2 linked regions of the Youhaiella tibetensis genome follow. The protein of the gene in region 1 interacts with the protein of each later gene in a pairwise test. Links are inferred from orthologs where the notes say so. Each region holds a gene or a part of one and is shown in the gene's direction. Other genes may lie near its edges.

Region 1 (6,244 bases):
TCTCGACATGTTCCCAGAGGACCTTGTCGCCCTGCACCAGCACCACCCCGGCATGGAGACGATGGGTCTTGCCCTTGAGGTAGGACAATTGCCGGGCGGCCTCCTCCATGGTCTCGGGCTTGTGCAACAGTTCATCGCCCAGGGCCAGGGTCTGGTCGGCGCCGATGACGATGGCGGTTGGCGAGAGCGCGGCCACCGCCAGGGCTTTCGCCCGCGCCAGGAGGAGGGCGATGTCGCGGGCATCCGCGCCGCGGGCCACCGCCTCGGCTTCTATGCGGCGTTCATCGATATGGGCGGGTCGGGCGTCGTAGGCGACGCGAGCGCCGGAAAGCAAGGCTTTCCGGGCCGGAGACTGGGAGGCGAGGATCAGCATGGAAAGAGGTTTTCCACACTGTTCCCACTGCCACAAGCGCCAAGCAGTGAAAATGACTCATCATTTCGGCCAAGGCCGGTTTTTGTCCACTTTGCCCCCAAATCCGTCCCCAGATGACGCAAGTGGGGCGCCCGCGGGCTCAAGACCGGTAACAGTGTGGAAAAGCGATCGGGGCGAGGCGGGCTGGATTCACCGGTTTTCCCCAGGCCCGGATTCGGCCGTTTGGATCAAAAGGCCCGTTAACACTTCGTTAACCCGCCCGGTTCGCGCGGACTTTGCACCTTGTCCCAGGACGCTGTTAACACTTCGTTTACGAGTTTTCCTGCGCGCTTTCGTCACCGGACTTGCGGTTGTGGACGGCCATGAATTGGGGTTAAACACCGCCATGATAATAAAGATACAAAAGAGAAGATTCTCTTCTTTGAAGGGAAGGGGTGCCCCCCGGTGAGTTCAGCGCCCCATGGCAAGCCGCTCCTGAAGACAGTGCTCGGCGAGCGCCAGGACCGTCCACCCGTCTGGATCATGCGCCAGGCCGGCCGCTATCTTCCCGAGTATCGGGAAACGCGGGCCAAGGCCGCAACGTTCCTCGACCTTTGCTACAATCCGGAACTGGCGACGGAAGTAACGCTCCAGCCGCTGCGCCGCTTCGATCTGGATGCAGCGATCCTGTTTTCGGACATCCTGGTCATTCCCGATGCGCTTGGCCAGAAAGTGGGCTTCGAGACGGGCGAGGGTCCGCGGCTCGATCCCCTGGGCGTTGAAGGGATCAGTGCCTTGAGGCCGGAAGGCGTGGTCGGGGCCCTGGCGCCGGTGCTGGAGACGGTTTCGCGCGTCAAGGCAGCGCTGGCGCCCGAAAAGACCCTTATCGGGTTCTGCGGGTCTCCCTGGACCGTGGCGACCTACATGATCGGGGGCCGCGGCACGACCGACCAGGCGCCCGCCCGGCTTTTCGCCCTGCGCCATCCGCAGGCCTTCGCGGCGCTGATGGATGTGCTGGTCCAAGCCTCGATCGCCTATCTGGTGGCGCAGTTCCGCGCCGGCGCCGACGTGGTACAGCTCTTTGAGAGCTGGGCGCTCAATCTGGACGAAACCGCGTTTCGCGCGCAGGTCATCGAACCCAATGCGCGGATCGTGGCGGGTGTGCGCGCCCAGGTTCCCGATGCGCCCATCATCGGGTTTCCGCGCGGGGCGGCCGGCATGATCGCCGCCTATGCGGAGGCGACCGGGGTCAACGCGCTGGGGCTCGACTATTCCATGCCCACCGCCTTTGCCGACAAGGCATTGCCCAAGACGCTCGGCGTCCAGGGTAATCTCGATCCGCTCCGGCTCGTTGCCGGTGGCGAGCAGATGGAAACCCGCGCCCGCGAGATCATCGCCGGCTTTGCGGGTCGTCCCCATATCTTCAACCTGGGCCATGGCATCGTGCCGGAAACGCCGATCGAGCATGTCGCCCGCCTCATCGATATCGTGAAAGGTCGCTAAGCCATGGAATGGGTCAAGGCGCTGCACGTGATCTCGGTCATCGCCTGGATGGCCGGTTCGCTCTACCTGCCCAGGCTCTTCGTCTACCATTCGGTGGCCGAAAAGGGTTCGGTGCAGTCCGAGACCTTCAAGGTCATGGAACGCCGGCTCTATCGCGGCATCATGACCCCGGCCATGATCGCCAGCTGGATCTTCGGGCTCATCATGGTCTTCAACGGCATGGTGGACTGGTCTTCGGGCTGGCCCTGGGTCAAGGCGGTGTTCGTGATCGCGCTTTCCGGCTACCACGGCTGGATGGGCGGGTTCCTCAGGGCCTTCAAGGAAGACCGGAACGTCAAGCCGCAGAAATTCTTCCGCATGATCAACGAGGTACCGACACTCCTCATGATCGTTATCGTCATCATGGTCATCGTGAAGCCCTTCTGAGCGAAGGGCTTTTCCGCGTCCTGTTTCACGTGAATCCCGGCGGCGCGCGCAAAAGCCTTGAATCTGACAAGGCTTTTCGCTAACTAAAGCCCACCCACCCACTGAGTCCGGCCCGAGCCTGGCCGCCGCCGCGGTGTTCCCCCTCCTTTCGAAATTCCCACCGACTGTCCCATAGGGTCATCCCGTATGCAGAATCTCAAGCTCAGCGAGCTTAAGGCCAAATCCCCGGCAGAATTGCTTGCATTCGCCGAGGAGCACGAGGTCGAAAACGCCTCGACCATGCGCAAGCAGGAACTGATGTTCGCCATCCTCAAGGAACTGGCGGCCAAGGAAGTCGACATCACGGGCGAGGGCGTGGTCGAAGTCCTTCCGGACGGTTTCGGTTTCCTTCGTTCCCCCGATGCCAACTACCTTCCCGGTCCCGACGACATCTATGTAAGCCCCTCCCAGATCCGGCGCTTCTCGCTGCGTACCGGCGACACGGTCGAGGGCCAGATCCGGTCCCCCAAGGAAGGCGAGCGCTATTTCGCGCTGCTCAAGGTCAACACCATCAATTTCGAGGACCCCGAAAAGGTCCGTCACAAGATCAACTTCGACAACCTGACCCCGCTCTATCCCGACGAGCGGCTGCGCATGGAACTGCCCGATCCCACCATCAAGGATCGTTCGGCCCGCGTGCTCGACCTGGTTGCTCCGCTCGGCAAGGGGCAGCGCGCCCTCATCGTTGCGCCGCCGCGTACTGGTAAGACCGTACTGTTGCAGAATATCGCACAGTCGATCGCGACCAATCACCCCGAGTGCTATCTCATCGTGCTCCTCATCGACGAGCGTCCCGAAGAAGTGACGGACATGCAGCGGTCGGTGAAGGGCGAGGTGATTTCCTCGACCTTCGACGAGCCGGCCAGCCGCCACGTCCAGGTCGCCGAGATGGTGATCGAGAAGGCCAAGCGCCTGGTCGAACACAAGCGCGACGTGGTGATCCTGCTCGATTCGATCACTCGCCTCGGCCGCGCCTACAACACCGTGGTGCCAAGCTCGGGCAAGGTGCTGACCGGTGGTGTGGATGCCAACGCCCTGCAGCGCCCCAAGCGCTTCTTCGGCGCGGCGCGCAATATCGAGGATGGCGGCTCGCTCACCATCATCTCGACGGCCCTCATCGATACCGGCAGCCGCATGGACGAAGTCATCTTCGAAGAGTTCAAGGGCACCGGTAACTCGGAAATCATCCTCGACCGCAAGGTCGCCGACAAGCGCATCTTCCCGGCGCTCGACATCACCAAGTCGGGTACCCGCAAGGAAGAGCTGCTGGTCGAGCCCGATATCTTGAAGAAGATGTATGTGCTCCGTCGCATCCTCTCGCCCATGGGCACGATCGACGCCATGGAATTCCTGATGGACAAGGTCCGCCAGACCAAGACCAACGGCGAATTCTTCGAGTCGATGAACACCTAAAAGGTTCTCTCGCCCATGCGTGAAGGCGATACCATTGTCGCCCTCTCGACGGGCAGCCTGCCATCCGGCGTTGCGGTGATCCGCCTTTCGGGTCCCGCAACGCCCGGCATTATCCGGGAGCTGCGCGGTGTCCTGCCAAAGCCGCGCACCCTCCACCTCACCAGGTTCAGGTTCAAGGACGAAGTCCTTGATTCCGGTCTTCTGGTCTTCTTCCCCGCTCCCAATAGCTTCACCGGCGAAGACTGCGCCGAACTCCAGGTGCACGGCTCCCCCGCCGTCGTCCGCGCAATCTTGCGCGCCTTGACCGACGAACCCGGCGTTCGCCTTGCCGAGGCGGGCGAGTTCACCCGTCGTGCCTTCGAGAACGGCAAGCTCGATCTCACGGAGGTCGAAGGCTTGGGCGACCTCCTCGAGGCCGAAACGGAAAGCCAGCGCCGTCAGGCCGTGGCCCGCGCCGCCGGCGGACTTTCGACCAAGCTGGGCGGCTGGCGCGAAACCCTGCTCGACCTTCGTGCCGAAATCGAGGCCCGTCTCGACTTCTCCGATGAAGGCGATGTAACCGACGACCTGCCCGCCGACTTCGCGATGGCTCTTGCCACGCTCCGGGGCGAACTCGCCGCGGCGATCGAAAGCGTTACCCGGGGACGCATCGTGCGCGAAGGCGTGCGGGTAGCCCTCGCCGGGGCGCCCAATGCCGGCAAGTCGAGCCTCCTCAACGCGTTGGCCAAGTCCGAACTGGCCATCGTGACCGACGAGCCCGGCACCACTCGCGACGTCCGTGACGTCGCCATCGATCTCTCCGGACAGCTCGTGGTCATGGTCGACATGGCCGGCTTGCGCGAAACCGACAGCAAGGCCGAGGCTGAAGGCGTTCGCCGCGCCAGGGCCGAACTCGAAATCGCCGACCTGGTGCTCTGGCTGGAAGCCCCGGACGGCGAACCGGCGACGATACCGGCGACCGAGGCGCCGATCTGGCGGGTAGCGACGAAGTCCGATCTCGGCGTCGCGGCCGGAGATCTTGCCATTTCCACCCGCACCGGCGATGGCCTCGATGCGCTGACGGCAAGGCTCACAAGCTTTGCTCAGGAACTCGCCGGGCAGGGGGAACCCGCCCTCGTCAGCCGCGAACGGGACCGACAGGGGTTGGAGGCTGCCCTGTTCGAAGTTGACGCTGCGATCGCCGGGTTGGAGGTCTCCGAATTCACGGCTGAGCACCTGCGGCTAGCCGGTGTGGCGCTTGAGCGACTTCTGGGCCGCATAGACACTGAAATGGTGCTGGACCGGCTGTTTTCCGCCTTCTGCATCGGCAAATGATTCACGTGAAACAATCGCGGGCGTGCCGCCCCGGCGCCGCCGGCATTGATTCACGTGAAACAATGGCCTAAACCCCCGGACTTCCGGAGAAGATCATGACTGACTACGGCGTCATCGTTGTGGGGGGCGGACATGCGGGCTGCGAGGCTGCGGCCGCGTCGGCGCGCCTGGGTGTTCCCACCGCTCTCATTACCCACAAGTTCGCGACCATCGGCGAAATGAGCTGCAATCCTGCCATCGGCGGGTTGGGCAAGGGCCATCTCGTGCGCGAGATCGATGCGCTCGATGGTCTCATGGGCCGTGTCGCGGATCTTGCCGGCATCCAGTTCCGCGTCCTCAATCGCCGCAAGGGCCCCGCCGTGCGCGGACCGCGCGCGCAGGCAGATCGCAGGCTCTATCGCGAGGCTATGCAGGCGGCGATCACCGCCCAGGCCAATCTCGATGTCATCGAAGGCGAAGTCGACGATCTCATTGTCACCGACGGCGCCGTGACCGGCGTCAAGCTTCTTGACGGACGATCTTTCTCCACGAAATCCGCGGTTCTGACCACCGGTACCTTCCTGCGCGGCCTCATCCACCGCGGGGAGGAAACCACGCCGGCGGGCCGCCTTGGCGAGAAGCCGGTGCTGGGGCTATCGACGCGTCTGGAGGCCTTGGGCCTGCAACTGGGCCGCCTCAAGACCGGCACGCCCGCACGACTCGACGGCCGCTCGATCAACTTCGCCATTCTCGAAGAACAGCAGGGCGACGATCCCCCCGAAGCCTTCTCGGCGTTGACGCGCGCGATCACGACGCCGCAGGTCTCGTGCTTCATCACGCGCACGACCGAGGAGACCCACCGCATCATCGCCGACAATATCCATCGCTCGGCCATGTATTCTGGACGTATCCAGAGCCGCGGCCCGCGCTATTGTCCTTCGATCGAGGACAAGATCGTGCGCTTCGCCGACCGCGACAGCCACCAGATCTTCCTCGAGCCGGAAGGGCTGGACGATCCGACGATCTATCCGAATGGCCTTTCAACGTCTCTGCCCGCCGATGTGCAGGAGGCGTTCCTGCGCTCCATGCCTGGGCTCGAAAATGTGGTCATCATCCGCCCGGGCTACGCTATCGAGTACGATCACGTCGATCCGCGCGAACTCAAGGCCAGTCTCGAACTCAAGCGCCTTCCGGGCCTCTATCTCGCCGGCCAGATCA
Region 2 (6,270 bases), 2.1 Mb from region 1 along the record:
TCCGAACTCGAGCAGGCGCGCGGCACGTTCGAGACGGACAAGGAGCGGTTCCAGCACATCCTGACCGCACTCGCGGTCACGCGTTCACTCCCCTATACGCAGTTGATCTCCCAGAGCGGGGATACGCTGATGAAGGCGCAGATCACCGCGCAGGGGACACCGCCCAAGCTGCCGGACGGGATCACGCAAGGGGTGACCGAGGGCGCTCCGACGCCCATCGCCCCGGGCAAGACGAACCTCGTCGGTTCGATCGTCAAGCTGCGCGGGTATGACAATACCTACCTGTTCGTCGCGCGCCCGGTCGATCCGGAAGTGCTCGAATACATGAAGCTGACGGACGCCAATGTTTCCGAATACCGGCAGTATGCGTCCAACCGCCTGGTGTTCCAGATCACCTTCACTCTCATGTATGTCGGCCTCGCCGTGGTGCTGCTCTTGGCGGCGCTCTGGATCGGCATTGCGCTGGCCAACCGCTTCGTCGATCCGATCCGAAACCTCATGATCGCGGCCAAGCGGGTGAGCCGCGGCGACCTTGACGTGCAGGTGCCGGTCGAGGATCGCGGCGATCTGGGGGACCTATCGGACGGCTTCAACACCATGACGCGTCAGCTCAAGACGCAGCGCGAGGCGCTGGTGACCGCCAACGAGACCAACGAGAAGCGTCGCCAGTTCACCGAGGCCGTGGTGGAAGGCGTGTCGGCCGGTATTCTCGGCCTTGATCCGGTCGGCAACATCACGCTGGTCAACAGCCGGGCCGGAGAGATGTTCGGCAAGACGGAAATCGAGCTCATGGGCGAGAGCGCCGACAAGGCGATCCCCGAGTTGGCGCCGATCCTCGAACGGGCGCGCATGGCGCGGCGCGGACAGGTGCGCGACCAGATCCAGATCGGCAACGAGCAGGATCGGCGCACCTATCAGGTTCAGCTCACCCGCGAGGGCACGATGACCGAGAGCAAGGGCTACGTCATCACGCTCGACGACATCACCGATCTCGAATCGGCGCAGCGCACCAGCGCCTGGGCCGACGTCGCGCGTCGCATCGCCCACGAGATCAAGAATCCGCTCACGCCCATCCAGCTTTCCGCCGAGCGCCTGCGGCGGCGCTACGCCTCAAAGCTGGCCGACGACTTCGAGATTTTCGACAAGGGCATCAACACCATCATCCGGCATGTGGGCGATATCGGGCGCATGGTGGAAGAGTTCTCCGCCTTCGCGCGCATGCCCGAGGCCAAGCCCGAAAAGGGCGACCTTTCCGATACGATCCGGCAGTCCGTCTTCCTCGAAAGCGTGCGCCTCCCCGAGATCGAAATCATCACGCACTTGCCAGACGAGGCCATTACGGCCTATTTCGACGGTCGCCTGATTGCCCAGGTCATGACCAACCTCATCAAGAATGCGGTTGAGGCCATCGAGGGCGTCGGACTCGACGTGGTGCACAATCCACAGATTATTGTTGCCGGCGAGATCGAGGGCAAAATGGCCCGAATCTCGGTCTCCGACAACGGAAAGGGCTGGCCCAAGGACAATCGTCACCGGCTGCTCGAACCCTATATGACGACACGGGAAAAAGGCACCGGCCTTGGCCTCGCAATTGTCGCAAAGATCATTGAACAGCACGGCGGCGACGTCGAGCTCATAGACGCCGAACCTGATTCCAGCGGCAGGGTAGGGGCTTGTTTCAGCTTCACACTGCCGTTGCAGGCCCCGCCTAATAGCGACGACGCCGACACGGCGCCGGCAACGGACTTTACGGCCACCAGAGAAGAGGAGCCGCGGATTGCCGCGGTTGCAAACAAGTAATGGCTCTAGACATCCTGATCATCGACGATGAGGACGATATTCGCGATCTCATCGCCGGCATCCTGGAAGACGAGGGATACGAGGCCCGGCAGGCCCACGATGCCGATTCCGGCCTCAACGAGATCGCGCGGCGTCGTCCGAGTCTGGTCTTCCTCGACATCTGGATGCAGGGGTCGCGCCTGGATGGCCTGCAACTGCTCGACGTGCTCCAGTCCCAGCATCCCGATATGCCCGTGGTCATGATCTCCGGGCACGGCAATGTCGAAACGGCCGTGTCCGCCATCAAGCGTGGCGCCTACGACTATATCGAGAAACCCTTCAAGATCGATCGCCTGCTGCTGATCACCCAGCGCGCCGTGGAAGCCACGCGCCTGCGCAACGAGGTGGCCGAACTCAAGGAACGCGGCGCGGGGACCAATACCGAGATGGTCGGCCACTCGCCGGCCCTCCAGCAGGTCAAGGGCATCATCGAGAAGTCCGCGCCGACCAACTCGCGTATTTTCGTTGCTGGCCCTTCGGGCGCCGGCAAGGGTCTCGTGGCACGGCTCATCCATCAGCGCAGCCCGCGTGCGCAGGCGCCGTTCATCGAGATCAACGCCTCGCTCTATGCGCCCGACGAGGTGCCCGTGGTGCTGTTCGGCCGCGAAACACGCGAGAAAAGCGGCATCCTGCGCACCGAGGTCGGTGCGCTTGAGCGCGCTCACGGGGGCACGCTCTACCTGTCGGAAGTCACCGCGCTCCCTCCTTCCGCCCAGGCGGCCCTGCTGCGCACGCTGGTGGAGAACAAGTTCAACCGCGTGGGCGGACAGGTCGCCGTGCCGATCGATGTTCGAATCATCTCCTCGAGTTCGCAGAGCATCCCCTCGCTCGTCGAGGCCGGGCAGTTTCGCTCCGACCTATACCATCGCCTCTCAATCGTGCCGGTTCAACTCACCCCGCTCAAGGAGCGGCGCGAGGACGTGCCGCCGCTGGTAAGCGCATTCATCGAGCAGGTCTGCCGCATGCACAACCTGCCGCGCATGACCATCGGCGATGACGCCATCGCGGTGCTCCAGGCCCAGGATTGGCCGGGCAACGCGCGTCAGTTGCGCAACTCCATCGAGCGGCTGCTGATCCTGATGAAGGGGCAGGCGCCCGAAGATGGGGTCATCACCGCCGCGATGCTGCCGTCCGATATCGGCGAGGTGCTGCCGACGGTGGGCGACACCGATGCATCGGCGCACCTGATGAGCCTGCCGCTGCGCGACGCCCGCGAGGTTTTCGAACGTCAGTACCTGTTGGCGCAGATCGAGCGTTTCGGGGGCAATATCTCCAAGACTGCCGAGTTCGTCGGCATGGAGCGCAGTGCATTGCACCGCAAGATCAAGTCGCTGGGGCTATAGGGCGTATTCGAAATTCTGGGGTGTTCATTGCCGTTGAGGCGGCTATGATCACCGGTAGGCACGGATTTTCAGATGTGCCATAGTGCCTGACCAATTAGATTTGCTTGATGACTTTCCGGGAAGGACAGGCCTGCGGCGGCCAAGGTCCTCACCTACAAGAAGGGTGGCGATGAGCCTGCCCGCTAAACAGAAGCCGCGAGAAGAGGCCTAAATGCCCGCCGAAAAAGCACAAAACCTCCAGGATTCCTTCCTCAATCACGTGCGCAAGCAGAAAGTCCCGGTCACGATTTTCCTCGTGAACGGCGTCAAGCTGCAGGGCATAATTACCTGGTTCGACAATTTCTGCCTGCTGCTCCGTCGTGATGCCCAGTCGCAGCTTGTCTACAAGCATGCGATCTCGACCATCATGCCGGGTGCGCCGATCCAGCTCTTCGATCCCGAGCATACCGGAGGCGACAACGCCTGATCCGCATAATCCGTCGGACGATTTCGACGACGGCGAGGACCGCAAGGGCGGTCCTCAGGCCTTTATCGATCAACGCGAGGCTCCGACACGTGTGGGACTGATCGTCCCGGACGTGCGTGGCGCGTCTGTCTATCACAGCATCGAAGCGCGCAAGGCCGAGTTCGAAGGCCTGGCGGCCGCGATCCGGCTCGAGATCGTGTTCTCCGAGGTCATCCGCGTTCGCGAAGTGCGGCCTGCCACCTTCATCGGCGGCGGGCAGGTGGAAGCCATTGCCAGGCGCGTGCAGGAGGAGGAGATCGAACTCCTTCTCGTCGACACGGCCCTGACGCCGATCCAGCAGCGTAACCTCGAGCGCGAGACCAAGGCCAAGGTTCTCGACCGCACGGCCCTCATCCTCGAAATCTTCGGGGAGCGCGCTGCCACGCGCGAGGGTGTGCTCCAGGTCGAACTGGCCCACCTCAACTACCAGAAGAGCCGTCTCGTCCGGTCATGGACGCACCTTGAGCGGCAACGCGGCGGTTTCGGCTTCCTGGGCGGCCCCGGCGAAACCCAGATCGAAAGCGACCGTCGCCTGCTTCAGGAGCGCATCGCGCTGCTCGAGGAGCGGATCGAGAAGGTCCGCAAGACCCGTCAGCAGCAGCGACGCAACCGGGACGAGGTGCCGTACCCGATCGTGGCCCTGGTCGGCTACACCAATGCCGGCAAGTCGAGCCTCTTCAACACCCTGACCGGTGCCGGCGTCTTCGCCGAGAACCTGCTCTTTGCCACGCTCGATACCACCGTTCGCAAGCTGGAACTGCCGCATGGCCGCCAGGTGATCGTGAGCGACACGGTCGGCTTCGTCGCCGACCTGCCGCACGACCTCGTCGCCGCCTTCCGCGCCACGCTCGAGGAAGTCACGCAGGCCGATGTCGTGCTCCACATCCGGGACGTCGCCAATCCCGATCACCAGGCGCAGGCCCGCGACGTGCTGACCGTGCTCGGTGAACTGGGGGTGTCGTCCGAGACCGTGCCTGTCATCGAGGTCTGGAACAAGATCGACCTGCTGCCGCGTGCCGAGGATGGCTCCATCCCCGCGCTCGCCAATACCGCTCCGGTGGGGCGCGTTGCGGCGACGGTTCCGGTTTCGGCCAAGACCGGCGAGGGTCTGGAAGACCTAAAGATCGCTATCGAGGCGGCCCTGTCGGCGGGCAGCCGGACCTATCGCGTCCACGTGCCTCACGCGGCCGGCGGCGATGTCGGTTGGCTTTACGGCCATGCCGAGATCATCGAGCGCATCGAGCCGGACGAGAAGGGCCAGGATTTCGTGGTCCGCGTCGAACCACGCCACCTGCGCGAGTTTCAGGAGCGCTTCAACGGCCGCATCGAGGGCGAGTGATCACTTGGCCTTGTCGGCCTTGCGTATTTCGTTCCAGTAGCCATCAAGGCGTTCCAGTCCGGCTTCCGCGAGCGGGACGCCGTCCTCGAGCGCCCGCGCTTCCACGTGCGAGAACCGCCGCGTGAATTTGACGTTGGCGTTGCGCAGGGCGGCCTCGGCATCCACGCCGAGATGTCGCGCCAGATTGGTCACGGCGAACAGCAGGTCGCCCAGTTCCTCGGCAATCGCGTCCTTGTCCCCGGAGGCTGCGGCTTCCTGGACTTCATCGAGCTCCTCGCGTGCCTTGGCGACTACCGAAGCGGTGTCGGGCCAGTCGAAGCCAACCGAGGCGGCGCGGCGCGCCAGCTTCTCGGCCCGCAGCATGGCGGGCAGGGTGTTGGCCACATCATCGAGGATCGATGCCTGCAGTTCGCGCTTGGCCGATTTTCGGGCGCGTTCCTCGGCCTTGATCTGGTCCCACTGCACCTTGACCCCGTCTGCCCCTTCGGCCGCCTTCTCGCCGAAAACGTGGGGATGGCGCCGGATCAGCTTGGTCGTGATCGCCTCGATGACGTCGCCGATATCGAACAGACCGCGCTCTGAGGCCATCTGTGCGTGAAAGACCGGCTGGAGCAGCAGGTCGCCGAGTTCGTCGCGCAGGTCCTCGTAGTCCTCCCGCTCGATCGCGTCGGCGACCTCGTAGGCCTCCTCGATCGTGTAATGGCGGATGGAAGCGAAATCCTGCTCGATGTCCCACGGGCACCCCGTTTCGGGATCGCGCAGGGCGGCCATGATTTCGAGAAGCCGGGAGAGGTCGCGGGAAGGCTGCATGGGAGTCACGTCGTCTTTTGGGATTCTGCGCGCAACCTAGCGCACTTGCCCGTCCGCGGTAACCCTCGCTCAGGGCGGAGCGATGGTCGGCTTGGGCTTGGCCACCGCAGTCAGCCAGTCGGTCGGCCGCTCGACGTACCGGCGCACGGCGGGAGGCTCTTCGCCGGCATGGAGCGCGCGCAGGCGCTCGGATACCTCGGCGTCCGCCTTGGTGAGCCTCAGGTTGTGGCGGACATAGTCCGTCCATGTCGGGCTCTGGTAGGTTTCGACCCAGCGGTCCGGCTGCGCAAGGTCGCGCAGGAGCGCCCAGTGCCGGGCTCCATCCCGCCGGCGGATGCGGCGGCGTTCGGTCATGGTGTTGAGGAAGACCGGGATGTCTTCGGTGCGGATGATGTAGGTGATTTCCACCACGATCGGGCCGCTGCGCGGTTCGA

The links.
Region 2: the proteins of rho (region 1) and hfq interact in binary tests that used the Escherichia coli proteins (3 or more experiments, as listed by UniProt). The link is inferred for Youhaiella tibetensis from one-to-one orthologs.

The regions. Positions count from the first base shown.
Region 1 is NZ_CP041690.1:4,287,334-4,293,577, reverse strand. Bases 1,709-4,600 are described here. They hold rho (transcription termination factor Rho), read left to right. Parts: upstream 1,709-2,467; coding sequence 2,468-3,733; downstream 3,734-4,600. Other genes in these bases: mnmE (tRNA uridine-5-carboxymethylaminomethyl(34) synthesis GTPase MnmE), read left to right, coding at 3,749-4,600; hemJ (protoporphyrinogen oxidase HemJ), read left to right, coding at 1,859-2,281; hemE (uroporphyrinogen decarboxylase), read left to right, coding at 1,709-1,855. In the rest of the region: FNA67_RS21060 (Maf family protein), read right to left, coding at 1-373; more of hemE, read left to right, coding at 818-1,708; more of mnmE, read left to right, coding at 4,601-5,047; tRNA uridine-5-carboxymethylaminomethyl(34) synthesis enzyme MnmG, read left to right, coding at 5,143-6,244. UniProt on the Escherichia coli protein: Facilitates transcription termination by a mechanism that involves Rho binding to the nascent RNA, activation of Rho's RNA-dependent ATPase activity, and release of the mRNA from the DNA template.
Region 2 is NZ_CP041690.1:2,222,403-2,228,672, reverse strand. The notes cover bases 2,103-5,020. They hold hfq (RNA chaperone Hfq), read left to right. Parts: upstream 2,103-3,393; coding sequence 3,394-3,648; downstream 3,649-5,020. Other genes in these bases: hflX (GTPase HflX), read left to right, coding at 3,740-5,020; ntrX (nitrogen assimilation response regulator NtrX), read left to right, coding at 2,103-3,182. Outside these bases: FNA67_RS10795 (sensor histidine kinase NtrY-like), read left to right, coding at 1-1,800; more of ntrX, read left to right, coding at 1,800-2,102; more of hflX, read left to right, coding at 5,021-5,026; mazG (nucleoside triphosphate pyrophosphohydrolase), read right to left, coding at 5,027-5,836; FNA67_RS10770 (MFS transporter), read right to left, coding at 5,906-6,270. UniProt on the Escherichia coli protein: RNA chaperone that binds small regulatory RNA (sRNAs) and mRNAs to facilitate mRNA translational regulation in response to envelope stress, environmental stress and changes in metabolite concentrations.